4 regions of the Kocuria sp. CPCC 205235 genome follow, and region 4 is predicted to be linked to each of the others. Evidence: riboswitches for the same ligand, from Rfam matches in the RefSeq annotation. Region 4 holds a riboswitch; each other region holds the start of a gene.
What was found. Region 4 has a riboswitch for S-adenosylmethionine ahead of RF638_RS02840 (methylenetetrahydrofolate reductase). Riboswitches for the same ligand answer to the same signal wherever they lie in the genome.
Positions count from the first base shown of each region.

Region 1: it holds a riboswitch for S-adenosylmethionine, as region 4 does, so the genes downstream of both, RF638_RS03250 (MetQ/NlpA family ABC transporter substrate-binding protein) here and RF638_RS02840 (methylenetetrahydrofolate reductase) in region 4, are expected to answer to the same signal.
Region 2: it holds a riboswitch for S-adenosylmethionine, as region 4 does, so the genes downstream of both, RF638_RS09985 (hypothetical protein) here and RF638_RS02840 (methylenetetrahydrofolate reductase) in region 4, are expected to answer to the same signal.
Region 3: it holds a riboswitch for S-adenosylmethionine, as region 4 does, so the genes downstream of both, RF638_RS03465 (bifunctional o-acetylhomoserine/o-acetylserine sulfhydrylase) here and RF638_RS02840 (methylenetetrahydrofolate reductase) in region 4, are expected to answer to the same signal.

Region 1 covers NZ_JAVKPR010000003.1:75,809-83,615, reverse strand. Annotated here, with positions in the region: gene RF638_RS03275 (DivIVA domain-containing protein) at 1-623, shown strand, start outside; gene RF638_RS03270 (DUF485 domain-containing protein) at 775-1,137, shown strand; gene RF638_RS03265 (cation acetate symporter) at 1,141-2,778, shown strand; gene RF638_RS03260 (GlsB/YeaQ/YmgE family stress response membrane protein) at 2,896-3,165, shown strand; gene dxr (1-deoxy-D-xylulose-5-phosphate reductoisomerase) at 3,277-4,560, shown strand; SAM riboswitch class IV at 4,593-4,707, shown strand; gene RF638_RS03250 (MetQ/NlpA family ABC transporter substrate-binding protein) at 4,811-5,698, shown strand; gene RF638_RS03245 (methionine ABC transporter ATP-binding protein) at 5,695-6,747, shown strand; gene RF638_RS03240 (methionine ABC transporter permease) at 6,747-7,403, shown strand; gene ispG (flavodoxin-dependent (E)-4-hydroxy-3-methylbut-2-enyl-diphosphate synthase) at 7,584-7,807, shown strand, end outside.
Region 2 covers NZ_JAVKPR010000012.1:72,904-80,710, forward strand. Annotated here, with positions in the region: gene purH (bifunctional phosphoribosylaminoimidazolecarboxamide formyltransferase/IMP cyclohydrolase) at 1-523, opposite strand, end outside; gene purN (phosphoribosylglycinamide formyltransferase) at 574-1,167, opposite strand; gene RF638_RS09975 (DUF6350 family protein) at 1,612-3,591, opposite strand; gene RF638_RS09980 (glycosyltransferase family 1 protein) at 3,694-4,848, shown strand; SAM riboswitch class IV at 4,945-5,086, shown strand; gene RF638_RS09985 (hypothetical protein) at 5,107-5,403, shown strand; gene RF638_RS09990 (GMC family oxidoreductase) at 5,464-7,053, opposite strand; gene RF638_RS09995 (aldehyde dehydrogenase family protein) at 7,106-7,807, opposite strand, start outside.
Region 3 covers NZ_JAVKPR010000003.1:123,303-131,109, forward strand. Annotated here, with positions in the region: gene RF638_RS03450 (alpha/beta hydrolase) at 1-270, opposite strand, end outside; gene RF638_RS03455 (SGNH/GDSL hydrolase family protein) at 452-1,276, shown strand; gene RF638_RS03460 (homoserine O-acetyltransferase) at 1,273-2,448, opposite strand; gene RF638_RS03465 (bifunctional o-acetylhomoserine/o-acetylserine sulfhydrylase) at 2,445-3,839, opposite strand; SAM riboswitch class IV at 3,916-4,034, opposite strand; gene RF638_RS03470 (VOC family protein) at 4,150-4,788, shown strand; gene RF638_RS03475 (CPBP family intramembrane glutamic endopeptidase) at 4,859-5,635, opposite strand; gene RF638_RS03480 (S9 family peptidase) at 5,672-7,807, shown strand, end outside.
Region 4 covers NZ_JAVKPR010000002.1:289,410-297,216, reverse strand. Annotated here, with positions in the region: gene RF638_RS02850 (aminotransferase class I/II-fold pyridoxal phosphate-dependent enzyme) at 1-88, opposite strand, end outside; gene metE (5-methyltetrahydropteroyltriglutamate--homocysteine S-methyltransferase) at 85-2,535, opposite strand; gene RF638_RS02840 (methylenetetrahydrofolate reductase) at 2,667-3,662, opposite strand; SAM riboswitch class IV at 3,705-3,822, opposite strand; gene RF638_RS02835 (SDR family NAD(P)-dependent oxidoreductase) at 3,958-4,848, opposite strand; gene RF638_RS02830 (SDR family NAD(P)-dependent oxidoreductase) at 4,969-5,712, opposite strand; gene RF638_RS02825 (fructosamine kinase family protein) at 5,771-6,631, shown strand; gene RF638_RS02820 (MarR family transcriptional regulator) at 6,713-7,240, shown strand; gene RF638_RS02815 (polyprenyl synthetase family protein) at 7,237-7,807, shown strand, end outside.

The DNA of each region.
Region 1 (7,807 bases), on a different contig from region 4:
CGGCTGCCCCCACTCAGGAGGCCACGCAGGCTTCGGCTCCGGCTCGCGAGACGGCGGGCCGCAAGTTCATGCGTGTCGAGGATGAACGCTGGGGTTACGATCCCGCCGAGGTCGACGACTTCCTGGACCGGGTCGACGCCGTTCTGGCCACCACGGCGCGCGATCTGCAGTCCGCGCCGGGCGTAGGTAGCCGGCAGGTGCGCGAGCGCGTGTTCGATCGTGTGCAGGGCGGTTACGATCCGGCTCCGGTGGATGCCCGGCTCGACGAGCTCGAAGACGAGCTGGCGGATCGAGAACGTGAGGCCTTCATCTCGGAGCACGGTCCCGAGCGCTGGGAGGAGCACCTGGAACTCATGGGTCAGACTCTGCTCGGACGCCTGAACCGGCCCCACGGGGAGCGGTTCCGCAGGCCTTCCCAGCGCAAGCAGCTCGGGTATTCGGTCTCTGACGTGGATGTGCTGTGTGACCGGATCACCGAGCACTTCCGTTCCGACGAAGCTCTTGATCCAACACTGGTGCGCAAGGCGGTGTTCCGTCAGGCGCAGGGTCAACGATGCTACGAGGAACAGCAAGTCGATGCGTTCATGGACCGGGTCGTGGAGCTCATCCTGGCATTGCGCTGACTCCCAGACTTCCGCGCGTTTGTATACAAAGCGGGCCTAACTACCGAAATATTCGGAAAGTTGGGCCCGTTTTTTCGTCTTTTTTCGCGTTGCTGTTGTGTTTGTGGATACAAAGAGCCTAATGTGGTCCTCATCACACAAGGAGGCTTTCATGGCGTCTACGCCCCCTGTCGACTCGGCCAACTCCACGGCTTTCGACTTCACAGAAGCTCAGCGCTCGGATCAGTTCCAGCAGCTGCGCAAAACTCACCGTTCTTTCGTCTTCCCCATGGCCGTGGCGTTCCTGGTCTGGTACCTGCTCTACGTGGTGCTTGCCATTTACGCCCCTGAGTTCATGTCCCAGCGCATTTTCGGGAATGTGAACCTCGGGCTGCTCCTGGGGCTCCTACAGTTCGTAACCACCTTTGGCATCACCGCTGCGTACGTGTCCTTTGCCAACCGGAAACTTGATCCCCAGGCCACAGCGTTGCGTGAGCACCTCGAGGCCGCCGGTGCGGGACGAGGAGAAGCGTAAATCATGATCAACATCACTAATGCGGCACTTCCGGCGATCCATGCCGCCACTGACACCGAAACCGTCGGTACTCCGTGGATCAACATCAGCGTGTTCCTGGCATTCGTCGTGGTCACGCTGGTCGTCGTAATCCGCGCTTCCAAGTCGACATCCACGGCGGCCGACTACTACGCGGGCGGCCGATCGTTCTCCGGTACCCAGAACGGCCTGGCCATTGCGGGCGACTATCTCTCCGCGGCATCGTTCCTCGGCATCGTGGGGGCCATTGCGTTGCAGGGTTACGACGGGTTCCTGTACTCCATCGGCTTCTTCGTCGCGTGGCTCGTGGCCCTGCTACTCATCGCCGAGCCGCTGCGAAACACCGGTAAGTTCACGATGGCGGACGTGCTCTCCTTCCGCCTGCGTCAGCGTCCAGTGCGCGTCGCGGCGTCCATTTCCACCCTGGCCGTGACCTTCTTCTACCTTCTGGCGCAGATGGCCGGCGCGGGTGCTCTCGTGTCGCTGCTGTTGGGCATCGGTTCCAAGACCGGTCAGTCACTGGTCATCGTGGTTGTGGGCATCATCATGATCGTCTACGTCTTGGTGGGCGGCATGAAGGGCACCACGTGGGTCCAGATCATCAAGGCGTGCCTGCTGGTCACGGGTGTTGCCGTGATGACCGTGTGGATCCTGGCCATGTTCGGCTTCAATTTCTCGGCCATCCTGGGCGCCGCAGTGGAAACCAATAACAACCCCGCCATGCTGGATCCGGGACTGAAGTACGGCTTGAGTGAGATCACCAAGATCGACTTCATCTCGCTGGGCCTGGCTCTGGTGCTCGGTGCCGCCGGTCTGCCGCACGTGCTCATGCGCTTCTACACGGTTCCCACCGCCAAGGAAGCACGCAAGTCCGTGGTGTGGGCCATCACCCTGATCGGCTTGTTCTACCTTTTCACCCTGGTGCTGGGTTTCGGCGCAGCCGCGTTGATCGGCTCCGACCGGATCTTGAATTCCCCCGGTGGCGTGAACTCGGCCGCTCCATTGCTCGCCTACGAGCTGGGCGGCTCCATCCTGATGGGTTTGATCGCCGCAGTGGCCTTCGCAACCATCCTTGCCGTCGTCGCCGGTCTGGCCATCACGGCCTCAGCGTCCTTCGCGCATGACATCTACACATCCGTGATCAAGAACGGCAATTCCGACCCCAAGCAGGAACTGCGCGTCGCCAAGACCACCGTGGTCATCATCGGCCTGGTGTCGATCGCCGGCGGTATCGGCGCCCAGGGTCAGAACATCGCGTTCCTGGTGGCACTGGCCTTCGCGGTCGCCGCATCGGCCAACCTCCCCACGATCCTGTACTCGCTGTACTGGAAGCGCTTCACCACCCGCGGTGCCGTGCTGTCCATGTACGGAGGTCTGATCAGCTCCGTGGTCCTGATCATCTTCTCGCCGGTGATGTCGGGCGCTGAGACGTCCATGATCCCGGGTGCAGATTTCGCCATCTACCCGCTGTCCAACCCGGGCATCATCTCCATTCCGTTGTCGTTCCTATTGGGCTTCCTCGGTTCCATGTCCGAGCGTCGGCCGGAGGATCCCAAGAAGCAGGCCGAGATGGAAGTTCGTTCCTTGACGGGCGTTGGTGCTGAGAAGGCAGTCGATCACTGATTGAGTGTCCTGACGATTTCTCCTGTAACCTGATAGGAAGCTGGCAGTCAGTACGCTGACCAAGGCATACGAACGCGACGACCTCGTGTTAAAGCAAACAGCTAAACTGGAGGAATCATGGGCATTATTAGCTGGATCGTCCTGGGCCTGATCGCTGGCGCACTCGCCAAGCTCATCATGCCGGGTCGTCAGGGTGGCGGCATCATCGTCACCATCATCCTGGGCATCATCGGTGCCATCCTGGGCGGCTTCCTGGGCAGCCTGGTGGGCATCGGATCCTTGGAATCCGTGTTCGACATCGGAACCATCATCACCGCAATCGTGGGCGCACTCATCGTGCTGTTCATTTACGGTGCAGTGACCGGCCGCAAGGGCGCTCGTCGCTGATCCACGGCATCACTGAACGAGGGCGTCACCTCCGGGTGGCGCCCTTGTTGTATGTGCTGAGCTCCTCCGATCCACGAGATACTGGTGACCATGTCTGACGCACCCCTGACCATGACCCCCGAACTCGACAGCGCCACTGGCAAGCATCCCCGGCGCGTGGTCATTCTGGGTTCCACGGGCTCCATCGGTACGCAAGCGCTCGACGTCGTCGCCTCCGCGCGTGGCCTGCGGCGACCGGGCGAGGGCGACGCCGCCGCGGGGCACCCGCCGCTGTCGGTCACGGCCTTGGCCGCCGGAACGTCCAACCTGCCGGTGCTGGCGGAGCAGGCCGTCCGAGAACGTGTGGCCGCGGTCGGAACCAGTGGCACGGCCGACCACGCCCGGCAACTGAAAGAACTCATTGCCCAACGAGCCTCGGGGGAGGGCCTGACAGGCTTCACCCCCGAGATCTTCCACGGGCCTGAGGCCGCAACGTGCGTGGCGGAACACTCGGACTGTGATGTTGTTCTCAACGGCATCACCGGGTCCATCGGACTGGCTCCCACGCTCGCCGCATTACACGCGGGGACGCCCGTGGCGCTGGCCAACAAGGAGTCCCTCATCGCGGGCGGCCCGCTGGTCAAACAGGCCGCGGCCGCCACCGGCCTGGAGACCCCGCTGATCCCGGTGGATTCCGAGCACTCGGCTCTGGCGCAGGCGCTGCGGGGAGGCCGTTCGAGCGAAGTCGACCGATTGATCCTCACCGCCTCCGGCGGACCCTTCCGAGGGATGTCCCGGGATCAACTCACCACGGTCACGCCCCAGCAGGCGTTGAAACACCCCACATGGGACATGGGGGTGATGGTCACGACCAATTCGGCCACCATGGTCAACAAGGCGCTTGAGGTCCTGGAAGCATCCTTGTTGTTCGACGTTGCCCTGGACCGGATAGACGTGACCGTGCACCCACAGTCCGTGGTGCATTCCATGGTCCAGTTCGTGGACGGTTCCACCCTGGCCCAGGTATCACCGCCGGACATGCGACTGCCCATTGCCCTGGGTATGGGGTGGCCCCACAGAATTCCCGGCGCGGCGGCGTCGTGCGATTGGACGCAAGCGGCGCACTGGACCTTCGAGCCGCTGGACACCGAGGCATTCCCCGCCATCGAGCTGATGAAGCATGCCGGGACGCTGGGCGGCACCTGGCCGGCCGTGTTCAACGCGGCCAATGAGCAGGCCGTGTACGCCTTCCACCGGGGTGAGGTGAACTTCACGACCATCGTGGACATCGTTGCGGTGGTCGTGAATGAACACGAGGGCGACACGACCCCGCGGCTCGAGGACGTCCTGGGCGCCGAGGGCTGGGCCAGGAACCGGGCGGATCAGTTTATTGCGCAGCGTTTCAGCGCACGCTGATCACCGCCGGCCCCATGTTAGGCTTGGCCGCGGATGACGAGATCCGGCGTCAAGCTCTGGCTGGCCGGACGGCAACCCTCTCCCGTAGCGGGGTGCCCCAGATGACCATCCGGCCGCGGTTAACGTAGCTCCCGGCAAGTGCGGTTTCCCGAATCAACTAGCACGAGCCTTGCAACTGCGGTGTGTCCTCGGACGTACCGCTTTCAGTTGTTAATCGCCCAGAACATTTCACACCTCGGAAAGGCACATCGTGCGATCTCACCGTTTGATCCCCCTTGCGCTGGCCACCACCATCGGCCTCACCTTGACCGCGTGCGGCGGCGGAGATTCTGAATCCTCCGATCCTGCTGCGGACGGCACCGTCACCATTGGCATCGTCGGCTCGGAGCCCGCTCACGACGCGCTCAAGGAAGTCGCTGCCGAGAACGACATCACCGTCGAGTACGTGGATTTCAGCGACTACAACCAGCCGAACCCCGCCACCAAGAGCGGCGACGTGGACATGAACTGGTTCCAGCACACCGCGTACCTTGCTGACTACAACAACAACTCTGGTGACACCATCACACCGGTCGGGTCCACCGCGATTTACCCGTTGGGTATGTACTCCAGCAAGTACGACTCCCTGGACCAGATCAAGGACGGCGACGAGATCGCGATTCCCAATGACTCGATCAACCTGGGTCGTGCACTGAACCTGCTCAAGCAGGAGGGGCTGGTCGAATTCACCAAGGACACCATTGCCCCGACCGAAGGCGATATCGACACCGAGAAGTCCAAGGTCTCTGTGCGTCCCGTGTCCGCCGAACAGACTGTTTTGTCAATGGATTCCGTGGCGGCTTCCGTGATCAACAACGATTTCCTGGGCCGAGCGAACATCGATCCCAAGTCCGCTCTCGCATCGGATGATCCCAAGCAGGACAGCGCCAAGGTCTTCAACAACCTGTTCGCTGCTACCGAGGCCAACGCCGACAACGAAACCCTCAAGAAGGTTGCAAGCTTCTACTACGACCCCAAGGTCTTGAAGGCCGAGGACGAGGAGAGCAAGGGCACCGCTGTCCCGACAGAGGTGGACCAGCAGGAACTCAAGGATCTGCTGACGCGGTACCAGGAAGACCTGAAGGAACAGACCCAGTGACGGAAGTATCCAGTGAGCGCACCCTGGTGCGCTTCCGGGACGTCAGCAAGGTCTACACGGGCGGATCCAAGCGCGCACCGCGAGTGGTCAACGCCGTGGACAGCGTCACCCTGGACATCACCAAGGGCGAGATCTTTGCCGTGATCGGGTACTCCGGAGCCGGCAAGTCCACCCTCGTGCGATTGATCAACGGTCTGGAGCCCATCAGCTCCGGATCGCTCGAGGTTGCGGGTAACCGGGTGGACGGTAAGTCCGAGGTGCAGTTGGCACCCATCCGCCGCAAGATCGGCATGATCTTTCAGCAGTTCAACCTGTTCAACTCGCGCACCGTGGCGGGCAATATCGAGTATCCGCTCAAGCGTGCCGGGTGGAAGCCCGAGGAGCGCAAACGACGAGTGACCGAGCTGCTGGACTTCGTGGGACTGACGGACCGTGCCAAGAACTATCCCGAAGAGCTGTCCGGTGGGCAGAAGCAGCGCGTGGGCATTGCTCGCGCCCTCGCCTCCAATCCGGAGTTGTTACTCGCGGACGAATCGACCTCGGCGCTGGACCCCGAAACCACCCAGGAAGTGCTCGGACTGCTCAAGCGGGTCAACCGGGAACTGGGGATCACCATTGTGCTGATCACCCACGAGATGGACGTGGTGCGTTCCATCGCGGATCGCGTAGCCGTGATGGACAGCGGCCGAGTGGTCGAAATGGGCACCACGTCGGACGTTTTTGCCTACCCCCAGGCCGAGACCACACGGAAGTTCGTCTCCTCGGTGATGCGCACCGTTCCCCGTGAGGACGAGATCGCCAAGCTGCGCGAGGAACACCCGGGTCGCCTGATCCTGGTGGATGTCACCGACCAGAACCGGATCGGCTCCGTTCTCTCGGAGTGCGCCCGGGACGGCGTGACGTTCAACATCGCGTTCGGTGGCATCTCCATGCTGCAGTCGCGGTCCTTCGGCACGTTGACGCTGTCGTTGAACGGTCCGGACACCGCCGTGGAGAACACCATTGTTCGGCTGCGTGAAATCACCAAGGTAGAGGAGGTGACCCGCTGATGGATTGGTCATTATTGGGACCCCAATTGCTCTCGGCCACCGGCGAGACCCTGTACATGGTGGCAGTCACCCTGGTGTTGGCCGGTCTTATCGGGCTGGTGGTCGGCGTGGGACTCTACGTCACCCGTCGGGGCAACATCCTGGAGAACACCGCGGTTTTCACCGCGCTGAACCTCCTGGTGAACTTCATCCGCCCCATCCCGTTCATCATTCTGCTGGCCGCACTTGGCCAGGCCACCGAGGCCGTCGTGGGCACCCGACTGGGTCCTAACGCCGCGATTTTCGCCATGACCATTGGTGCAACGTTCGCTGTGGCGCGCATCGTGGAGCAGAACCTGATGAGCGTGGATCCCGGTGTGGTTGAGGCCGCTCGTTCCATGGGTGTGTCTCGGTTCCGGATCATCACCACGGTGATCCTGCCCGAGGCTCTCGGCCCGCTGGTGCTGGGTTACACCTTCTTGGTCATCGGCATCACGGACATGTCCGCCATGGCCGGTGCCATTGGCGCTGGTGGTTTGGGCGACTTCGCGTTGCGTCTGGGTTACCAGCGTTTCAATGACGAGGTCACCTGGGCAGCTGTGATTGTGATCATCATTCTGGTGCAGTTGGTTCAGTTCTTCGGCAACTGGTTGGCGCGCAAGATCATGCGCCGCTAGCGAGGACAACCGCTACGAATCCCGCCCCGGGCCTTCCCACGGAAGGCCCGGGGCGGCGTCGTTGGGCGTTCGTTTGCTCACGTCCGGCTGCAGGCTCTCGGCAAGGTGGCACAATGGAAGGTGAATAAATCGGGGAGTGCCCTTGCGCACCCCCGGCCAACAAGCTTCTGGAGGCAATTCGTGAGTTCGGTCAGTCTCGGTATGCCCGCTGCACCCCAGCCGGTCCTTTCACCTCGACGGAAGACCCGTCAGATCCAGGTGGGGTCCGTGGGTGTCGGATCGGATTTCCCGGTCAGCGTGCAGTCGATGACCACCACGCCCACCACCAACATCAACGCCACGCTGCAGCAGATCGCAGAACTCAACGCAGCTGGTTGCGACATTGTGCGTGTGGCCTGCCCGTC
Region 2 (7,807 bases), on a different contig from region 4:
GCGCGGCGAGGTCGTAGCCACCGCCCTGCGCCGCATTGATCACATCCGGGTAACTCGCGGGATCCACGACCACGGACACTGCGGCGTGGTTCTTGGCCGCCGCGCGCACCATGGAAGGACCACCGATGTCGATCTGCTCAACCACGTCGTCCTGGGCAGCGCCGGAACGCACGGTGTCCACGAACGGGTAGAGGTTCACGACCACCAGGTCGAAAGGCTCGATCTCGAGCTCCGACAACTGGTCGGTGTGCTCCTGCTTGCGGCGATCGGCAAGGATGCCGGCATGCACACGCGGGTGCAGGGTCTTGACGCGGCCGTCCAGGCATTCCTGGAAACCGGTGACCTCGGAAACCTCAGTGACGGGCACACCCGCCTGGGAGATCCGCTGGGCCGTGGAACCGGTCGAGACGATACTCACCCCGGCCTCGTGCAGGCCGCGCGCCAATTCCTCCAGACCGGTCTTGTCGTACACGGAGATCAATGCGCGTTTGAGGGGTACACGGTCCAGCTGAATCGAATTCACAAAAACTCCAGGAGAGGTTGGGGTGGATGGCGCCGACGCCACGAGAAAGTCTACGACTGCTCCTCGATGGGCAGATCAAAGTTAACTTCACGGCTCAGCGCCGCAAGGGCGTTGACGAGGAGTCCGCGTTCGGCGGACTTGATGCGTTCGTGCAGGCTCTCCTCGGTGTCCTCGGACTGCACCGGCACGGCCACCTGGGCCAGGATAGGACCGGCATCCACGTCCGCCACGACCTCGTGCACGGTGGCACCGGTGACTTTCACGCCGAAGTTCATGGCGTCCCGCACGGCATGGGCGCCCGGGAACGAAGGCAGCAACGAGGGGTGGGTGTTGATGATTCTGCCGGCAAAGCGCTCCACCAGTTGGGCGTCCACGATGCGCATGAATCCGGCGAACACCACACGGTCAGGGTTGTAGTTGGCGATGGCTCGTTCCAGGCTCCGATTCCACTGCTCGCGCTCCGGGTAATTCGCCAGCGGAACCAGGAACGTGTCGATCCCGGCGGCCTCCGCGCGCTCCAGGCCGACGCACGGTTTGTCCGCGCCGACCGCGACGATGTCCACGTCCACGTCGCCCTTGTGGAGCGCATCGATGATTGCCTGCAAATTTGTCCCGGAACCGGAAACCATGACCACGAGTCGCATACCGATCATGCTAACGATTTTCCGCGGTCCGCCCCGACCGGGTCGCTGCCTTACAGTGGAGATCATGCAGGATTCCGAAAGCCCAGACACAGCACACGCGTCCTCCCGTTTGAGGCTTTCCGGTCTGGCAGCGGCGCTCGCGTTGCTGTCCTCCGCACTCGTCACCGGCCACGTGTGGTCCACGGCCGTGGGAGTGATCATGGCACTGGCGGGCGTGGTGCTGGGCATCGTGGCCCTGAGTACGTCCCGCAAGGTCACCTCGCGGTTCTTCATCACGTTCCTGGCCATTCTGGCCATTGTGTGGGGCGCGTTCAATGCTTTCGGAGGAGGCGCGCGGCTCGCCGTGTGGCCGGCCTCGCAGGTGTACCAAGAGTGCGTGGATTCGGCCCTGACGCTCTCGTCAACGAGTCACTGTCAGCGACAACTCACGGACAATATCTGGAATCACCTTTCCGGATCGGAGTTGGAGACCGGTCCCGCGGAATCGTCGCCGGCCGCCACGCCGTCCGAGTCGCCGGCAACCACGGAGCCCCCCGCGCCGTCCGGATCACGGGAGTCCACCGACGCCCCGTCGACCACGGCCACGCCGTCACCGTCCGTCACGGCCGAGTCTGCGTCGCCCGCCTCCTGAGCGGTCACCGCGGTCGACCCGTTCGCGCCCCAGGGAGCAGTCTGGTTCCGATCGACGACGCCGCTCGGCCCGGTCGCTGGGTCCGTCCCGTCCGCCACGGCTCGTGACCGATGCTCCGCCCGCGATGCGGGCTGTGCACCTGCGTGGTGCTCAGCCGGTGATCGCACCGGATCCTGCGCCGACTGATCGTCCGCTCCGGGAACTGCCAGCCGGACGGCCTTGCGTTTCGCTGATTTCTTGGCAGCCCGCTTCTCCCGAGCTTCCGCCTTCTTGGCCTGCTTGGCCTGTGCCTTCGCGGCCCGTTTGGCGTCTCGTGCGGATCCCGTTGCTTCTCCGTCGAGGCCTTCCGGGCCCTCCGTTTCCGTATCGCTGGCGGATGAATCCTCCAGGGAACTGTTCCAGGGGTTCTTCCGGTAACCCTCGCGTTCGAGCCACGGCCCCAGGACGTACCCGATGGCACCACCGGCGGTGATCTCGGCGCCGGTCCACAAGAACACGTGCCAGGGATCGGGGCCGATGTCCGTGAGCCTTCCCAGGCCCAATGACCCGTGAGACAGCCACGCCAACATCGCCACAAGACCCGCGCCGATCGCCGCAATGAACGCCACCGTCAGCAGCGTGGACAGGATGAACGTGAACCATCGCATGGGCAAGCGGATGGCCATCCAGTCGTCCAGGTGGTTCTCACCTTCGCGCAGGAACCACCAACCCGCGAGCACACCGGCCAGGACCGGCAGCACCACCACGGCCGACGCGTAGCTCCACGGATCGCCCTCCGGTAGGGCTGCAAACGGCGGGAACTGCGGTAGCGCACCCAGTGAGTTCGCGAAGGGTGAGGTGAGTGTCCCCTCCCCCACGGAGAAACCCGCGCCGCTGGCCCACGCCGCAGCCCACACGACCATGTTCGGCAGGTACCCGAACTGCAGGGCGCTCAGAGCGGTATCCCCGGCCGCGCCCGTACCCAGTTCCTGATAGACGGCGATGATGCCGTCCCAGTTCCACACCAGCGCCAGCACGGTGAGCAACGCTGCGGCCGCTATGACAGCCACCGCGGACAGGAAACCGGCACGGACGACGGCCCACACGTAGGAACCGGCCCAGCGTGAATACTGGCTGGTGCGCTGGATCCATGATGCGGCGTCGGCGCCCAAGACGGCGGCCAAGGAACGCGAGACGCTCCACCCGCCCACCAGGGTGCCCAGACCGGCCGGGATCAACGGGAACAGCGCGCCCGCCAGCACGCTCGCGGAGACGTGTTCCGTGCTGCTCACCAGGGCCACCAACGCCCCGACGAGCGCGTACGTGATCATCCCGGCAAAGAATGGTTTGAGGAACTGCCCCCGCCAACACGCGCGCGCGATTCGGCGACCCGCAATGACCGCGAGCCCGAACGGAATCAGCGTGAGCCCCAAGGGCACCAAGGTGAGAGTGCCGCCGCCGGTGGACACGTCGATGCCCTGGATGGCCGCCATGGTCAACGGCGTGCAATGGGCCACCAACCACACCTGACCCGCGAGTTGAAGGCCGCCCAGGACGCCCAAGGAATCAAAACCACCAGCCAGCCAGACGGCTGCCATCAGCAACCCCGTGAGCAGCAAGCTGATGGCGGCCACCGCCAGGAGTTCAATGACTCCCTGCAGCCACAAGGGCATGGGGAACCCGTCCTCCGGGCCCCTCCGGTTGGAGTCGGCCGATGGCGATGTGGCGGGCGAGCTCTCGGGGTCACCGTGGCGGTTGCGTTGCAGCCGCTCGCGCGCCCTGGACAGGGTGTTGGAAAAGGTGGGGAAGTTCATCACCTCCATCTTTCCACGTCCCCACCGGAGTTGGCCCAGACTTCACCGACAGGTCACCCTAGCGTGAAGAACCGGTGACCCGCGACGGCCACAGTATTAATTGTGAGAATCGCAGTGGTTGCCGAACAGTTCCTCCCCCACATCAACGGCGTGACGCATTCCGTGGTTCGAGTCCTGGAGTACCTCCGGGCCCAGGGTCACGAAGCCATGGTCATCGCACCGACCTACGAAAAACTCGGAGCCCTGGGCTCCGTGGACTCCATGGACGGGATCAGAGTTCAACGCATCGCGTCCATCCCCCTCGCCGGGTACCCCGACGTCCGGGTCGCCAGCTGCACGGTGGCACGCATGCAGCGCATCCTGACCCGCTTCCAACCAGACGTCGTGCACGTGGCCTCCCCCTTCGTCCTGGGCTGGCAGGCCATCCAGGCCGCCAAGAATCTGGGCTTACCGTGCGTCTCCATTTACCAGACCGACGTTCCCGGATACGCGGCCCGCTACGGTGCCCCGGTCCTGGAGAACGTGCTGTGGAGCCACGTGCGAAACATGCACAACAGTTCGACTGTGACCTTGGCGCCGTCCACGGCGTCCATCTCGTCGCTGCATGAACACGGTGTGCAACGCGTGCGCATGTGGCGACGCGGCGTGGACACCCGCCGCTTCAACCCGGCTCGGCGCGATCACGAATGGCGCGAACGGGTGGGCGGCGGCCGGAAGCTCGTGGGTTACGTGGGGCGCTTGGCTCCCGAAAAGCAGGTGCAGGATCTCGTGGTCCTGGATTCGCTGCCCGATACCCGACTGGTGATCGTGGGCTCGGGGCCGGAGAAGGAGAAGCTCCGCATGCTGCTCCCCAATGCGTACTTCGTGGGTTTCCTGGACGGTGACGAATTGGCCACCGCCATGGCCTCCCTGGACGTGTTCGTGCACCCCGGTGAACACGAGACGTTCTGCCAGACAATCCAGGAAGCCATGGCCAGCGCCGTACCCGTCGTGGCCGTGGGCCGCGGCGGGCCCGTGGACCTGGTTGATTCGTCCCGCAACGGCTGGCTCTACAAGCCCGGTGACACCGAGATGCTCCGCGATCGCGTGCTGGATCTCGTGGGTGACAACGCCAAACGCGCCGCCTTCTCCCGCACCGCCTACACCACCGTGCAGACTCGCACGTGGAACGCCGTGTGTGACCAGCTCATGGAGCACTATGCACAAGCCCGCACCGTGGCATCTCGTGCGCGCAGGTTGTCCACAACCGCGCCGTGATCCGTGGTGCACGATCCATTCGTAGATTAACTTTTGGTGACGTTATGAGACACCCTCTGGTTTGTCATGCGCCCAACCCGCTACGCTCTAATCCAGCTTCACGAGATGCGCTCTGGAAATCGGGGTAAAACCCGAGATCCTGCTGGGCTCCAACCCGGCGCACGCCAACCCTTGGTTCAGGGGTGGTTTGGATGACGAAGCGGCTGTGGCGCAACCGCGGGCGCAGCAAGAACCTCACTGTACGAAAGCACAATACTGATGAAGAACATTCAACAACTACGCACAAAGACCGAGTCCCCTCGAGAACAATGGGTTGACGTCACCGTCGACATCGACCCCGACCACCACATGGTGCGTCTCATGGAGTCCAATGGGGACATCCACGAATACATGAGCAGCAACGTTCGCGCCCTGGCCCACGCAGCCGCCCACAACCGCGGCCGCGCCCAATGGTGCGAGAAGTACCAGCAGCTACTCGTTCCCGGAGCATCAAACGTCTCCGGTGGCATTCCGTTCTACAAACTGGAACCGAAACCGGTGGCGCTCAGCGCCTGATCAGGACCGCATGAATGAAGCCCGGCACTGGTGCCGGGCTTCATTCATGTCATGGTGCCGCTACTTGTCCGAGGGCGACTCCTGCTCCTGGGCAATCAGCTCAGCGGCGCGCTCACCAATCATGTAGACCGTGATGTTGGGGTTCACGGTGACCAGTTCCGGCATCACCGAAGCATCAGCCACGCGCAGGCCGCTCACGCCCTTGACCCGCAACTGCGGATCCAGCGGAGAATCCTGATCCTCGACCGGCCCCATGCGGCACGAACCCGCGGGGTGGTACACGGTGTTGTGGGTGCGCTTGATGTAGTCGGCGATCTCCTCGTCCGTCTGCACATCCTGACCCGGGAACAGCTCCTGACCGGCCCATTCCGAGAGCCCGGACTGCGAGACGATTTCACGGGCCTTGCGGATACCCGCGGTCATGATCCGTAGGTCGTAACCCTCCGGGTCGGTGAAGTACCGGGGATCCACGCGGGGCTTGTCCCGGTAGTCACGCGTGCGCAGCCGCACGGTGCCGCGGGAACGAGCGTGGGTCACGTTGGGGGTCAGGCAGAACGCGTTGTCCGCCGTGGCGTACCCGTGGCGGTAGGTGTGCATGTCGAAGTTCACGCTGCCGTAGTGCATCATCAGGTCCGGGCGGTCCAATCCGTCGTCCACCTGGGCGAACAGGCCGATCTCCCACCACTGGGTGGAGTCCTCGACCATGGGCTGCTTGGCCTCCCACTGGATCACGGCCTCCGGGTGATCCTGCAGGTGCGAGCCCACGCCCGGGGAGTCCACCAGCACGTCCACGCCCACCTCGGTGAGGTGCTCGGCCGGACCGATTCCCGAGAGCATGAGCAGCTTGGGCGTGTCGATCGCACCGGCGGAGACGACGACCTCGCGGTTGGCCGAGATCACGTGCGCACGACCGAAAGCGTTGTCCGTGACCTCCACGCCGGTGGCTCGCTGGTTCTCGTCGACCACGATTCGTTTGGCCTGGGTGCCGGTCAGGATCGTGAGGTTTTCACGGTCCCGGATCGGGTGCAGGTAGCTCACCGAGGACGAGGAGCGGGTTCCGTCCTCGCGCGCGTTGATCTGGAAGAAGTTCGCGCCCTGGGTCACCGTTTTGCCGGTGTTGAAGTCAGCGCGCGGAATCCCGGCCTGTTCGGCGGCGTCGAGAACCGCCACGCCGCAGGGATCCACGGCGGGGACCTGGCGCAGCCGCACGGGCCCGTCGTGGCCGTGGTGGGATCCGGGGTCCTCATTGTTCTCGAGTTTCTTGTACAACCGGAAGGCCGTCTCCGCGTTCCAGCCCTCGGCCCCGAACTTGGACTCCCATTCGTCCATGTCCTCGGCGGGTGCCCAGAAGGCGATGCACGAGTTGTGCGACGAGCAACCGCCCAGCACCTTGGCGCGGGCCAGGCGCATGTACGAGTTGCCGTTCTCCTGCGGTTCGATCTGGTAATCCCAGTCGTAGCCGGATTCGAGCAGTTCCATCCAGCGGTCGAGCGTCAGGACTTCCGGCACGTTCTCATCGTGGGCGCCGGCTTCGAGCAGGGCCACGCTCACGTTCGGGTTCTCGCTCAGGCGCGCCGCGATCACGGCGCCGGCGGAGCCCGCTCCGACAACAACGTAATCGTAGGTAGCCACGTTTTCAGTAGTGGTCACAGTTTCTCCCATCGGTCGTTCTTCGGTGCTCGGTGAGGTCCAGTCGGGCCGCTCAGTGCTCGGCGAACCAGCCGGTCACCGCGGGGCGGGTGTTCTGGTAGATGTGTTTGGTCTCCTGGTACTCGGCCAGTCCGTGGAAGCCCAGTTCGCGGCCCACACCGGACTGCTTCATGCCGCCCCACTCCGCCTGGGGCAGGTACGGACCGAAGTCGTTGATCCACACGGTTCCGTGGCGCAGTTTGCCGGCCACGCGCTGAGCGCGGCCCGCATCCTGGGTCCACACGGCTCCGGCCAGGCCGTAGTTGGTGTCGTTGGCGATCTCGATGGCTTCTTCCTCGGTACGGAAGGTTTCCACCGTCACGGTGGGGCCGAAGGCCTCGTCGTACACGCAGTCCATCTCGCTCGTGCACTGGTCGATCACGGTGGGCAGGTAGAACACGCCCTTGCCGAGGTCTAGCGATCCGTCCGCCGAAGGTCCTTCCGCGAACTGGCCACCGCAGCGCACCCGAGCGCCCTGCTCGCGGGCCCGCTCCACGTAGGCGTGCACCTTGTCACGGTGGGCCTCGGAGATCAGCGCGCCGGTCTCGGCCTTCTCGTCGAACGGCCCGCCCAGCTGAATCTGTTCGGCTCGGCGCACCAGATCGGTCACGAACTTCTCCGCGATAGATTCCTCAATCACCAGTCGCGCCCCGGCGGAGCACACCTGGCCGGAGTGGATGAACGCGCCGTTGAGCGCGTTGTCCAGCGCGGCGTC
Region 3 (7,807 bases), on a different contig from region 4:
TTCCTCGACCCACTCCGCCACGGGACGAACCGAGTCCACCACGGCCTCGGTCGAGAAACTCGCGTCCGCTGACAACGGGAACCATTGGTAGCCCATCTGCGCTCGCTGGGGAGCCCGCACCGAAGCGTAGGTGGCTCCCGGTAGGAGGGCCGGAATCAAGGCCATCAGGTCCTCTTCGTGGGATCCGTAGCCGTGGAACAACACCACGAGCGGGGTGTCGGCACGTTGGGCGGGCTCGTTGTTCCAGATCACAAACGGGGTATCACTCATGTGACCATCCTGACATGACTCGCGGGTGCCTCATATTCGGCCCGTGCATCACTGGGTGGTGAGTGGTAGAAAAGCGCGTATGGCTTTACCTGAAACTTCCCCCGAGCACGACGAACCCCAGAACCACACGGCCTCCGAAAGAGACGAACACCCCACTCCCCCGGCCCACCCCTGGCACCGCATGGTGTCCATCGGCGATTCCTTCACGGAAGGGGTGGGCGACCCTGACGAGCAGGTCCCCGGCGGGCACCGCGGTTGGGCCGACCGCGTGGCCGAAGAACTGGACCGGCTCACGGATGACTTCGCCTACGCCAATCTGGCCATTCGCGGTCGTCTTTACCAACCGATCATCGACGAACAGTTGGAACCGGCGCTCGCTCTGGAGCCGGACCTCGTCACCATCAGCGCGGGTGGCAACGACATGCTGCGCCCCGGGGCGGACCCGGACGCCATCGCGCAGAAACTGGACGGCGTGATCGCGCACATCGCGGAGACCGGCGCCACCGTGGTGATGTTCGACGGGCCCGATGTGGGCAACACTCCGGTGCTCCGCAGCATCCGCGGCCGCGTGGCCATTTGGAATGAGAACGTGCGTGTGATTGCGGCTCGCCACGGTGCAGTGATGACCGATCTGTGGGGATTGCATGAACTGGCCGATCCGTTGATGTGGGCGCCGGATCGACTGCACTTCTCTCCCCTGGGTCATCAGCGGATCGCGGTGGAAGTCCTGGATTCCCTGGGCGTCGACCACGGACTAGTTCCCGATGCCCTGGAAGCACAACCTGCCAGGACAAAGCGGGAAGTCCGCAGGGATGATCTCGTGTGGGCTCGGAAGCACTTTGCGCCGTGGGTTGCCCGCCGCCTCACCAAGCGCAGTTCGGGAGACTCCATCACCGCCAAGCGGCCGAAATTCGGCCGAGCCGTGATCCCGGGTGCGGGTGAACAAGCGAATGCGCAGATTTCAAGCGACCGGCACCCCTCCGACCCGGAGGCCGGACAGGGTTAGTCCTTCAACACCGACTTCTTGAGCAGCATGCCCAGCTGAGGTGCCTCGATCAAGAACCCGTCGTGACCGCTCGGCGAGCTGATCATGTGCAGGGTCTGCTCACCCGGCAGCGCCCGCACGAGTTCGGCCGATTCCGCAGGGAAGAACAACCGGTCCGAATCGACCCCGGCCACGAGCCACTCGCACGAGGTGCCTGCCAGCACTTCTTCCAAGCTGCCGCGGCCACGCGTGATGTCGTGGGACATCAGGGTCTCGTTGACGCTCAGGTACGAGTTCGCGTCAAAGCGACCCGCGAGCTTGGAGGCCTGGTGGTCCAGGTAGCTTTCCACGCGGTAGCGGCCTCGCTCGGCCGTGTAGGTCCCGTCCACGTCCTCATTCGGCTGGGCCTCACGGCCGAACCGATAGTGCAACTCCGCGGCTGAGCGGTAGGTGATGTGGGCGATGCGCCGCGCGAGGCCCAGTCCCGCTTCCGGGAACTCACTGTCGTAGTAGTCCCCGCCGCGGAAATTCGGGTCCTGCCGGATCGCGAGCGCTTGGGCCTGTCCCCATGCGAGCAGTTCCGCGCTGGCCGAAGCACACGCCGCGATCACGCCGCACGCCGCCACTCGATCCGGGTACATCACGGCCCACTCGAGAGCCCGGGCACCCCCCATGGAGCCGCCGATCACCAGTCGCCAACGCTCGATTCCCAAAGCATCGGACAGAACGGCCTCCGCGATCACCGTGTCCCGCACGGTGATGCGCGGGAAACGGGAACCCCACGATTTTTGGTCCGGGTCCACTTCCGGTGGTGCCTGGGTGGCCGGACCGGTGCTGCCGTAGCAACCACCGAGAATGTTGGCGCACACCACGAAGTACTTATCGGTGTCGATGGCCGCCCCCGGACCCACCAGTCCATCCCACCATCCGCCCGCTTCCGCGGCCAAGCGCTCAACCTCGGGCGCGTGTTCGCGCGACTGGCCGCGTGCGACGTGGGAGTCCCCGGTCAGTGCGTGCTCGATCAACACGGCGTTGGAGGCGTCCTCGTTGAGGTGCCCCCACGTTTCGTAGGCCAAGCGCGCGCGTGGGAGACGGTACCCGGATTCCAAGGTCAAGGGACCCACGTCGATATAGCCCACTACGCCGTCCTCGCGCACGAGCGAATCGGTGGTCCCGCCTCCCACGATGGTCACGCCCGCGTTCCCTCTCCATCCGAGCCGATCGTCGACGACGCCGCAGCCTCACCCAGCGCGGCCACGGCCTCGAATCCGGATTCCAGGTCGGCCACGATGTCATCGATGGACTCCAAGCCCACGGACAGCCGCACAAACCCGGGTTCGATACCCGTGGCCCGCTGCTCCTCTTCGGTCAGCTGTGAGTGCGTGGTGGAGGCAGGGTGGATCACCAACGAACGGGCATCGCCAATGTTGGCCACGTTGGAGTGCAGGGTCAGGGCATCCACGAACGCGGTACCCGCCTCGCGCCCGCCGTCGAGCACGAATCCGAGCACGGAACCGGCACCCTTGGGCGAGTACTTCTGGGCGCGGTCGTGCCACGGCGAGGAGGCGAGGCCCGCATAGGAAACGGCGCGAACGTCGTCGCGCGCCTCGAGCCACTCCGCGACCTTCTGTGCGTTCGCAACGTGCCGATCCATACGCAAGGACAGCGTCTCGATCCCCTGCTCGATGAGGAACGCGTTGAACGGGGAAATCGACGATCCCAGGTCACGCAGCAACTGCACGCGCGCCTTCAGGATGTACGACAGGTTCACCCCGAAGATCCCGTCCTTACCGAGCGCCTGTGCGTAGACCAGGCCGTTGTAGGAATCGTCCGGCTCGTTGAAAGCCGGGAAGCGCTGCGGGTCCTGGCCGAAATCGAAGTTACCCGCGTCCACGATCATGCCGCCGATGGACGTGCCATGACCACCCATGAACTTGGTCGCGGAATGCACCACAATGTCAGCGCCCCACTCGATCGGGCGGATGAGGTACGGCGTGGCAATGGTGTTGTCCACGATCAGCGGCACACCGGACTCGTGTGCCACCGCGGAAATGGTCTCGATGTCCAGCACATCGTTACGCGGATTGGGGATGGTCTCCCCGAAGAACGCCACGGTGTTGGACTTGACCGCCGCGCGCCACGCCTCGGGATCGTCAGGGTCGGAGACGAACGTGGTCTCCACACCCAGTTTGGGCAGCGTGTGGCGCAACAGGTTGTACGTGCCGCCGTACATGGATGGGCTAGCCACCACGTGAGTTCCGGCGCCGCCCAGGTTCAGGATCGCGAACGTGGAGGCGGCCTGGCCCGAGCTGAGCATGAGTGCACCCACGCCTCCCTCCAGGGAGGCCACGCGGTTCTCGACCACTTCCGTGGTCGGGTTCGTCAGGCGCGTGTAGATGGGCCCAAGCTCGGCCAGGGCAAACCGGTTGGCTGCCGTCTCCGCATCCGGGAACACGTAGGACGTGGTCTGGTGGATCGGCAGCGCCCGGGACCCCGTGGTGGGATCGGGTTCCTGACCCGCGTGGATCTGTCGAGTTTCGAAGGCCCAACCCTCTGGGTTGGACGGGGTGGCTGCGGGGCTCATACCGCACTCCCTCTCAGGATCAGGGGCCCGGTGATCGATCCGCAGCACGGTGCCCGTGCAGCGATCGGGCACCTGTGACCCGCGCTTGCCAACACCGAAGTATTTCGATGCGGCCTGGTCCTCACCCAGGGCACCCCACCGCGGAGGGAGGGTTGCCGGTCAGCTAGCTGGGGCTTGTCGCTGACTCTCGTGACCTGCCCTTCATTGTCCGGAGCCGGTACCTCGAACGTCAAGCCGAGTTACCCGCGTCACACGGTCATGTTTCAGCTCTCGATTTGGAGACCACTGTGCGCGGTGCCACGATGTGACCATGAAACTGGATCATGTCTCATTCGCAGCTCAATCCGATGGTCTTGAAGCCACCACGGAACGGATTGCCGATCAGCTAGGGATCGAGCCGGTCAAGGGCGGCATTCACCCGCGCTTCGGTACGCGAAACATGATCCTGCCGCTCACCGGGCACCAGTACGTGGAAGTGGTCGAGGTTCTCGAGCACCCCGCCGCAGACAAGGCGCCGTTCGGTCAGGCCGTCCGCGCACGTTCCGAAGCCGGCGGCGGTTGGCTCGGTTGGGTGGTCGAGGTGCAGGACCTCACGCCCTACGAGGACAAGTTGGGCCGCCCCTCCGTACCCGGTTCCCGGTTGTTCCCGGACGGTCGTCAGTTGGAGTGGCATCAGATCGGCGTGAAGGGTTTGATCTCGGATCCCCAGTTGCCGTTCATGGTTCGCTTCGATTCCGAGTCCGATATGCATCCCTCCCAGGCGCGCATCACGGACGTTCAGTTGGCCGGTATGGACATTGCCGGCTCGCCCGAGCGCGTGACCGAGTGGCTGGGTGGCCCGGTCGAGGACGTGCTGGCCTCACTCGACGTCATCTGGTCCGCTCCCAACGGGACGCCCGGCGTCATGGCGGTTTCCTTCGCTACGCCGGACGGCTTGGTCACCATTTAGTTTTCCCGTCGACGACGCCGCTGCCGCAACCTTTCGCTCGAAAAGGTGGCTGCAGCGGCGTCGTCGTCGATTAACCCGCCAGTAGTTGCGGGAGCAGGAAACCGGTGATGTCCAGGAGCGCGTGGGCGATGAGCAGCGGTGCGAGGCGACCGTAGCGCCGGTACACCCACACGAACACGAGACCCATGACCAGATTGCCCAGGGCGGGCCCAAAGCCTTGATACAGGTGGTAGCTGGCGCGGAAGACCGAGGTGAGGACCGCGATCGTGACCCAGGACCACCCGATGCGGCGCAGTCGATCGCACAGGAAAGCAACCACGATGATTTCCTCGACCAGACTGTGGCGCAACGCGGAGAGGATCAGGACGGGCACCGTCCACCAGTGCTCATCGAGCGCCGAGGTGTTGATGGCTGCGGTGAGGCCCAGTTCGCGTCCGGCCTGGTAGAGCCCCAGGGTTCCCAGCCCCATGACCAGGAACAAACCGAGTCCCCACAGTGCATCCCGCACGGGGCGGCGACCGTCCATGCCGATGCGACGCAGCACGCCCTTGATCCGCGGCAGAGAACCCGCCATGAGATACAGCGCCAGGGCCACCGGGACCAGGGCGAAACCGATGCTGGCAAGCTGCCTGAGCAGGTCGATGGCCGGGACCGGACTCAGGACCTGATTCAAGGTGGCTTGGGCATCCGAGAGCGGCCCACGAGACAGTGTTTCGGCGAGATTGAGCACGGCGTACACCGCTGATGAGCCCAGCGAGACGCCTAGGACCAACACAATGTGGAACCACAGCTCCGAGCGTGCGGGGCGTTGTTCGAGGGGCTGCGGGCGCTGGGAGTCTGTCAACACGAACACCATTGTGCCGTGCTCCCTAGACTGGGGATCATGAGTTCCGAGAAGCCCGCATATCCCGTAGCCGTTCGCCGTACCGTCCAGCGCAGTTTTCATGACCACACGTTCGACGATCATTTCGAGTGGTTGCGCGATAAGAACTCGGATCAGGTGCGGGCGCACCTGGGCCTCGAGAACGAGTACGCGGAGGCCGTGACGGCCCACCTGCAACCATTGCGGGAGCGCATTTACGGCGAGATCAAGGACCGCACTCAAGAGACGGACATGTCCGTGCCGTCCCGCAACGGGGACTGGTGGTATTTCGCCCGCACGGTGGAGGGCGGCGCCCACCAGGTCTTCTGTCGGGTCCCGGCCGTTGACAGTGCCGACACCGAGCGGGCCTGGACACCTCCGACCGTGGAACCGGGCGTCAGCCTCCCCGGCGAGGAGACATTACTGGATGCCAACGCGGCGTCCGAAACGCACGATTTCTACGCCCTGGGCAGTTTCAGTGTGTCCGAGGACGGCACCCGCCTCGCGTGGTCCGAAGACACGGCGGGCGATGAGCGGTTCACCGTGTACATCAAGGACCTTGCCTCTGGCGAGATGCTGACGGACCGCATTACTCAGACCTCCTACGGGGCCTTCCTCACTCCCGATGCGTCCGAGCTCATCTACACGGTAGTCGACGACGCTTGGCGCCCCTGGCGGGTGTATCGCCATGTGATCGGCACTCCCGTTTCCGAGGACGAGCTGATCTACCAAGAAGACAACCCTGGGTTGTGGCTGGGTGTCGAGCTGTCGGCCGACAAGCAGTGGCTGATGGTCGCGTCCGCGTGCTCGGAGTATGGGGAGTACCGCATTCGCAAGGTCGATGCACCCCGGGATCCGTGGCTCACCGTGATTCCGGAAAGCGACCGGGTGCTCTACACGGCCGAGCCCATCACCGTGGCCGGCGCAGACTATGTTCTGTTGACGCACGACTATGCGGCCCCGAATTCCCGGGTCAGCCTGATGCCGCTTTCCACGGCGGGGTCGAGTATTGCGGATGTCGATCTGATCGACGTGATTCCCGCGAGCGAGCAGACCCGGATTGAGGTGTGCGAACCCACCGCCACGCACCTGGTCGTGTCTCTGCGATCCGAGACCACTCCACGCGTGCGGCTCATCCCGCGAGCCAGCCTTGACGGTCTGGTGACCGGTTCCTTCACTACCGGCTCCCTGACCGGTACGGAACCCGCCTTCGACGAGGATCTGTTCACCGCATCAGTGGTGTCTGCGCGCTACGACAACCCGGTGATTCGGGTGTCCTACACGTCCTTCGTCACGCCGCCGCGGGTCTACGACATCCCCACAGGCCCCGTGGATGATGAGAATCTGGACGAGTTCGGCGTGGGCGCACCCATCATGCGACGCGAAACTACGGTGTTGGGCGGTTATAACCGGTCGGACTACACGGTGGAGCGCGATTGGGCGGTCGCTGAGGACGGCACCCGGATCCCGATCTCCCTGGTCCGCCGCGCAGACTTCGACGCGTCCGTGCCAGCTCCCGTGGTGCAGTACGCCTACGGTTCGTACGAGGCCAGCACCGACCCCGGGTTCTCCATCTCCCGCCTGTCTCTCTTGGACCGCGGAGTGGCGTGGGTCGTGGCCCACGTGCGCGGCGGCGGCGAACTGGGCCGCTCGTGGTACGACGACGGCAAGAAGTTCACTAAGAAGAACACGTTCACGGACTACGTTGCCGTCACCCGCCACCTCGCGCAGCGTCAGGATGTCGACGCCGCTCGCATCGCAGTTCTCGGCGGTTCCGCCGGCGGCCTGCTCGTGGGCGCGGTCCTCAACTTGGCACCCGACCTGTACTGCGGTGCCCTGGCTGCGGTGCCCTTCGTGGACCCGTTGACGTCCATGTTGATGCCTGAACTTCCACTCACCGCCCTCGAATGGGAAGAGTGGGGTAACCCCATGGAAGACCCCGAGGTCTACGAGTACATGCGCTCCTACTCCCCCTACGAGAACCTGCGGGATGCGAACTACCCACCGGTCTTGGCGGTCACGAGCCTCAATGACACGCGCGTGCTCTACGTGGAACCAGCCAAGTGGGTCGCTGCGCTGCGCGAGCACGCCGAGCATCCTGAGACCGTGCTGCTGCGGTGCGAGATGGCCGGCGGCCACGGCGGTGCGTCCGGCCGC
Region 4 (7,807 bases):
CCAGGGTATTGAACGCGTACGCCGCACTGTGATGGATGGGCGCCACAATGGGGCTACCCAGGGGTGCGGGTTTGGTCTGCTCGGTCACAGGAGGCTCCCTTCGGATGCGCGAGCGAGGGTCTCGGCGGGGGTGGGTTGGGCGGCGGTGGGTGCGGACGCGGCGTCGTCGTGGGTGGAATCATTGGCCAGCTCGGCACGCACGGTGACGGCGGCGGCCACGAGGCGATCGAGGGCGGCCTCGGTCTCGGGCCAGCCGCGGGTCTTCAAGCCGCAGTCGGGATTGACCCACACGCGGTCTGCCCCGATTTCCTGGGCGGCGTGGCGCACGCGCTGGGCGACCTCGTCGAAGGTGGGCACGCGCGGGGAGTGGATGTCCCACACGCCGGGGCCCACGTCACGCGGGAAGTCGCCGGCGGCCAGACCGTCCACGATGCCCGAACCCGAACGCGAGGCCTCCAGCGTGGTGACGTCAGCGTCCAGGCCGTCGATCGCGTCCAGCACGGTCTCGAACTCGGAGTAGCACAGGTGGGTGTGGATCTGGGTTGCGGTCTGCGCACCACCGGTGGCCAGGCGGAACGAACCGACGGACCAATCCAGGTAGTCCGGGCGGTCGGCCAACTTGAGTGGCAACAGCTCGCGCAGCGCGGGCTCGTCCACCTGGATGACGGCGGTTCCCGCGGCCTCAAGATCCGTGATTTCATCGCGCAGAGCCAGAGCGACCTGGTCGGCGACCTCGCGGGCCGGGGCGTCGTCGCGCACGAAGGACCACGCCAGGATGGTGACCGGGCCGGTCAACATGCCCTTGACCGGGCGGTCCGTCAGCGATGCCGCGTAACCAGTCCAGTCCACCGTGATGGGGGCCGGGCGGGAGACGTCGCCGAACAGGATCGATGGACGCGTGCAGCGCGAACCGTAGGACTGCACCCAACCGTGCTGAGTGGTGACAAAGCCATCCAGCCCTTCGGCGAAGTACTGCACCATGTCATTGCGCTCGGGTTCGCCGTGCACCAACACGTCCAGTCCGAGCTCCTCCTGCTTGCGCACGGTCTGGGCAATTTCGGCCCGGATCTTCTCGGTGTACTCGGCCTGGTCGATGCGGCCGGCGCGGACAGCAGCGCGCGTGGTGCGGATACCGGGAGTCTGCGGGAACGAACCAATGGTCGTGGTCGGCAGCGGCGGCAGGTTCAGGCGCTGAGCCTGCGCGGTGCGGCGCTCGTCCGCGGCTGCGCGCTCGCGGTCCTGCTGCTTGACGGCCGCGGTGCGGGCGCGCACTTCCTGGCGGTTGGTGGCCGGGTGCGCTGCACGGCGGGAGCGAATCTGCGCATCCTTGCCGAGTTCCTGCGCCACGGTGGACCAACCTTCGGTCAGCCCGCGGGACAGCGTCACGACCTCCGCGACCTTCTGGTCCGCGAACGCGACCCATTCCTTGACGTCCGGGTCGAGGGCGGTTTCACGCTGCACATCGTGCGGGACGTGCAGCAACGGGGTCGCCGTGCCCACGGTAATGCGGCCCGCGGCTGCCTCTTTGAGGCGGTCCAGTGTTTCCGAGGCTTTCTCCAGATCAGTGCGCCACACAGTACGACCGCCGACGACGCCGCCCACCAGCGGTCGCTCGCCCCACGCCTCGAGTGCGGCCCCACCGGGTTCACTGCCGCGGTCCAGGTCGATGGCGAGGGCCTCGATGTCGGTCGCGGCAAGGGCGAGTTGGGCGTCCTCACCCGCATCCCCGTAACCGACAGCAACCAGAATGTCGGGGCGGTTGGAGGGGAAGCTCAGACGGGTGTAGGCCTTGGCCAGCGCCTCGATGATGGTTTCGCGGGGAACGTCCCAGCCTTCGGCGGCCAGGGCGTGCTCGTCCAATTCGACCCATGGGATGCCCGCATCCTTGAGCGCGGTGAGCAACTGAATGTAGAGGTCGACCACGTCATTGAGACGGTCAAACGGCTGGGTGCCCGGTGCATCCGTGGTTTCCGGGCGGGCCAGCAGCAAGAGGGTCACGGGTCCCACGAGTACCGGGCGAGTGATGGCGCCGGTGGTCTCACGGGCGGTCACGAACCGTTCGATCAGGCTTTCCGGGTGCGCGGACAGCGGGGTGTCCGGGCCGATCTCGGGAACGTAGTAGTGGTAGTTGGTGTCGAACCATTTGGTCATCTCCAACGGTTCCAGGTGATCGGTTCCGCGGGACAGCGCGGTGGTCAGCTCAATGCCCTGCGGGGTGTCCGGGGCTGCGGGGCGGAAACCGTCCGCGCGGAACCGGGCCGGAACCGCGCCCAGGGCAAGGGCGGTGTCCAGGGTCTGGTCCACCGCGAACGTGTCGGAGGGGATCGAAGCGTCGTCGGTGAGACCGAGGCCGCTGAGGTGGCGAACGGTGCGCTCGCGCAGTTGGGTCAGAGTGTCCAGAACGGACTGGGCGGGGTTCTCGGCGGGCTTGGACCAGTAGGCCTCAAGCGCCTTCTTGAGTTCACGATCGGGGCCGATCCGGGGGTAGCCCAGGATGGTCGCGGCGGGGAACGAAGTCTTGGAAACGGCAGTCATTCGGGGTGCTCCTGAGGATAAAAGGGTGTGTTGTGGGAAGCCACGGTCACTGAGACCGTTGCCAAAAGGTTCTGTCGGAAGGGAAGTGCGGGCGCTGTCGTGACCGTGGTACGGCCACTGACGTGCGGCGGTCAGGCCGCGGTGATACCCCCGCGAAATTGTCGGGCGGCATCGCGCACCCGGAGATGATCGAGGATGGCTAAAGGCGCATCCGGGCGGTTGAAAGTGAACAAATGCAGACCGGGGCAGCCGAAATCCAATAGCTCGTCGATCAGCGTGAGCGTTGCCGCGATGCCCCTGCGGCGTAGCTCGGCTGGGCTCTCGGTGTTCAGGAAGCTGGTGATCCGTTCGGGGATCGGAACTCCGGTCAGCTCGGTCATGCGGCCCAAACGCTTGATGTCAGTCAGTGGAACCAGGCCGGCAATGATGGGCAGGTGGATGCCTTCCGAGCGCGCACGCTCCAGGAACCTCACATAGTCCTGAGCGTCGTAGAGCACCTGGGTGATCGCGTAATCCGCCCCGGCTTCTTGCTTGTCCCACAGCGCAGCGAGGTCCGCTTCGAAATCGCGGCCCTTCGCTGCCACCGGATAGCAGGCCACCGAAACCGAGACCGGACGCTTGCCGGGGCGCTCGCAGGCACCGAACTTTCGTTCCTCGACCTCGCGGATCAACTCGACCAGTTGCGATGCGCGATCGAAGCCACCCGGATGAGTCACCCACTCACCGCCGCCCACGGGCGGATCGCCACGCAAGGCGAGAAGGTCGCGGACGCCGTCGTCGAGCAAATCTTCGACGGCGCGATCCAGACCCGCGCGATCGGTGCCACCGCACGTGAGGTGGGCCACCGCAGGGGTCTTGGTCTGCTTGAGCAAGTGCCGCAGCGTCTCGCGGGAGACACCGTTGGTGCCGGAGTGACCGTGGGTGACCGAGAAGAAATCGGGACCGGCGGAGGCCATCGCGTCGATGTTGCGCCACACGGCTTCCGGATCGCGCGTGGGGTGCGGCGGGAACACCTCGAACGAGATCAAAGACTCGCGGCGCGGCCTGCGCACCAACCACGACGTTCCCGTGGGTGGCCCCGTGGCGACGGTCTGCTCCGAGACCTGGGGTGTGGACAGGGCGGGCATAAAAATACCTCCGGCGGTTCGGGACGCCGGAGGTTTCTCCGTGCGCCGTACTTGCTCGCCGTGCGGGTGCGCGGCGGCCGGATCGTCATCTGGGGCACCCCGCTACGTGCTGGAGGGTTGCCGCCCGGTTAGCCAGAGCTTTACACCGGGACTCATGATCCTTGTTGCGAGAGACATTAGCACAAAGTTTTGGCGGTGCAAGTCACATCCCGGAAACGGAACGGGTCAGTCCGTGCTGTTTCTCCGCGCCATGTTGGCGCGTTCAAGACTCGTCTCCCAGACGTCTTTTCGCAGGTCAGGGGGAGTAACTCAAAGGTGAGCTCTTGCGTGGTTTTCGGGCTGCGACGTAACAACCCATGAGCGGTTCCGCCTCCGGTGAGGTGGCCAGCCACGCGAGATTCTCGGCCGAGATCTTGACCGAATTGGCACCCGGAAGTCGAGCAATCAGTGGCGCGGCCACTGCATAAATCCTCTGCACAATGTTCGGGTATTTGCAGGCCAAGCCGGTGGCCGGCATGAGGCCGGGGTCAAAACTCGCGGCCCGGATACCACGAGCGGCCCAGGACTCGTCGACCTCGTAGGCCATGGCGATGCACGCCAGTTTGGAGGTCGAGTAGCGCACCAGGCCGTTGTCCTTGGCATGGGGCGCGGGTTCCGTGGGCGACAGAAGTTCGTCCATGTTCGACCAGCGCGCACCCGGAAAGCCGAAGGCTCGGAGGCCACCGCGATGAGTTTCGCTGCCCAGCGTGATGACCCTGGAACCGGGAGCCATGTGGCTCAGTAGAGGGTCGAGCAGAGCGACGTGGCCCAGCACATTGGTGGCCATGGTCAGCTCGAACTGATCCGCGGAGCGCTGCAACCGATCGAATGTCTGAACCCCCGCGTTGCAAATGATGGCGCGGGGGATCACACCGTCCTCGATGAGCCCGTCCGTGAAAGATTTCACGGTGGCAAGGTTCGCGAGGTCCAGTCGCCGGACGGCTACGCGGAGGCCGCTCCGCAAAAGAGCTGCCGCCACTTCTTGACCTTTAGCCATGTTCCGAACTGCCAGAATCAGAGGGATTCCCTGCTTCGCCATGGCCCGGGCTGTTGCGAGGCCCAGCCCCGACGTAGCCCCGGTGATCACCACGGGAGCGGTATGGGTTGCAGGCAGATCGACAGAGGCAGGGGGCTGCTCGGGTGACATGTATCGAGTATCTCCGGTCAGAACCTACGCATCAGCCTCGTGACAGATGTTTCTTGAACATCATCGGTGGCGATCCGGAGACGAGCCGCCACCGATGGCATTCATCGAAGCCAGGAAGGCTTAGTAGAGCTTGGTGGCCCCGCCGTCCACGGCGATCGCCTGGCCCGTGATGAAGCGGGCGTCGTCGGAGGCCAGGAAGGCTACCAGCGGGGCGACATCCTCCTCGGGGTCGCCGAACCGTCCCAATGGGATGTTGCCCAGCGACTTCTGGTACATGTCCGGGAAGGCTTCCTTCCACTGGGCCACGCCTTCGGTCAGCGCAATGGGCATCACGGCGTTGACGCGGATGCTGTCCCCGGCCCACTCGTTGGCGACCACACGGGTGAGACCGCGGATCGCTTCCTTCGCAGAGGCGTACGCGGCCTGCGTCGGTTGACCACTTACTGCGGAACCGGATCCGAAGTTGATGACCGAACCGCCCTGCTTGGCCAGTTCCGAGTGTGCGGCCTTCATGAACTGGCGCGTGGCGCGCAGGCCGGTGTTGAAGGACAGTGCCCAGGCATCCTCGTCCAGGTCCAGGAACATGGCTTGCTTGGATGCGTGCGCGTTGTTGACCAGGGCATCCAGACGCCCGAAGCGTTCGACGGCGGTCCGCACCGCAGCCTGCGCGGTCTCCTCGAGCGAGACGTCACCCGCCACGAAGACCAGACTCTCGCCCACATCCGACTCGAGCTTTTGGCCGGCTTGTTCATTGATGTCGACAGCCACGACGCTCGCGCCCCGGCGCACCAACACTCGACTCAAGGCGCCTCCGATACCGGAGGCGCCACCCGTCACAATGATCACTTTGTCCTGTAGCTGCATGAATTAAGCCTAGGGAAAGAGCCTGTGAGCACTGTCCGAAATGGTGTAGAGAAGAAATATGGATCAGTTGCCAGAAGACCTCACTGCCGGCCTCGATGTCACCCGTGTGGATTCGCTGAGCGGTGGTGACACCGCGGCGGCCTACCGGCTGGAGACTTCCGACGGGCCGGTATTCGCTAAGACCATGCTCGATGCGCCCGCCGGGGTGCTGGAGTTAGAGGCTGCCGGGCTCGAAGCGCTCCGAGCAGCGGCGCCGTCCGAGTTATCGGTACCCCGCGTGATCCGTGTGACTGAGCACGGGCTGGTCCTGGAGTGGATTGACGAGTCGTACGGGGCGGGTGGAGCCGCGACCGAGGCGGAATGCGGCAGCGGTCTGGCGCAAATTCACCGAGCGGAGGCGCCGCATTTCGGTGGGCTGGACCCTGACCTGCCGCAGCGCATCGGCTCGTTCCCCGTGGACCTCTCACCCACGGCTGACTGGGCTGATTTCCTGCTGCACCGCCGGATCGAACCGTTGTTGCGCACGGCTATCGATTCGAGACGTTTGGACCCGGGAGCCCAGGATCTGTTGGACGAACTTGCGCCGCGTGCTGCTGAACTGGCCGGGCCGGTCGAGCCGCCCAGCCTGCTTCACGGTGACCTGTGGGCGGGTAACCGTGTGGTCGATTCCAACGGCCACAATTGGTTGATCGACCCGTCCTCGTTCTATGGCCACCGCGAGTACGACCTGGCCATGATGCTGCTCTTCGGTGGTTTTGGGGAGGACTGTTTCAGCGCCTATGACGACGTTTATCCCTTGGGGGACGGCTGGCGTGAGCGCGTCCCGTGGTACCAGTTACCGCCGTTGCTTGTGCACGCGATCCGTTTCGGAGGGGGCTATGGCAACTCGGTGATGCGAGCGCTCAAGCAGCTGCGCTGACGCCGCGAGGTGGACAGTTCACCGTTTCCTAAAGCATGATGGTAATCAACTTTTCTAACTACTAGAAATTCGAGGTTGTTGATGGCTGAATCGCGGTCTAGGCCCGATTTTGTCAGCCCTCACAGCCGTGAATTGCGCCGCGTGGTGCGGCTCAACGAGGAAATTGGCTATCAGGTCCGCCGGATCATGGGTCTCAAAGAAACTGATTACGCCGCAATGTCCATCTTGATGCGCGAACCCATGGGGCCCTCCGAGCTGGCCCGGGCGCTCCACATCACGAGTGCAGCCGCAACCGCTGTGGTGGACCGACTGGTCCGAGCGGGTCACGCTGTCCGAGAACCGCATCCCGATGACCGCCGTCGAATGGTTGTCAGAGCCGCTGATGCCTCCCGCGCCAAAACCATGGAGCACGTCTACCCCATGATGAGCATGGTCGAAGGTGAGCTGGAGAAGCTGGATAGCGCGGGCCGAGACGCGGTCCTGCAGTTTCTCACGGGGACCGCGTCCCGCCTCGAGTCCTACCGGGATGAACTCAATGATCGTCCGGTCGAGGAACAGGACACCCTGGGCATCTGGGATACCCAAGGAGCAGGTGATCAGCACTCATGACTTCCTCACGGCTCACGCATTCTCACCACAGCGACCCCGCATCCCTCCGGAGGGACGGCGCGGTTTCAGATGACCACTCCTGGGATGCTTTCCGGACCGCGGTCATCGAAGAACTGGATGCCTACTTCGACGGGCTCAAGGACGCGGTCACGCAGAGTCCCGGTTTTCCCGTGCTGCGCTCACGCGTTCGCGATCAGGTCACGGGCGGCAAACTGCTGCGCCCGCGTCTGACGCACTTGGCCTGGCGTGCATTCGCGGGGCACACCGAACCCATCATGCGGGGCGAGACACGCAATATCCCGGATCCGGACTGTGTTCGCCTGGCGGCCTCGTTCGAGCTGCTGCACGCGGCACTTCTGGTCCACGATGACGTAGTGGACCGCGATCCGGTGCGGCGCGGGCGCCCCACCGTGGGGGAGCTCTACCGCAGGGATGCGCAGAACGCGGGAGCGCCGTCGAACGAGGCGCGGCATCTGGGCGAGGCCGCGGCAATCATCGGCGGAGACCTGTTGCTGTCGGGCGCCTTGCAGCTGGCCACCACGTGCACCGCTGATCCGGCACGCCTAC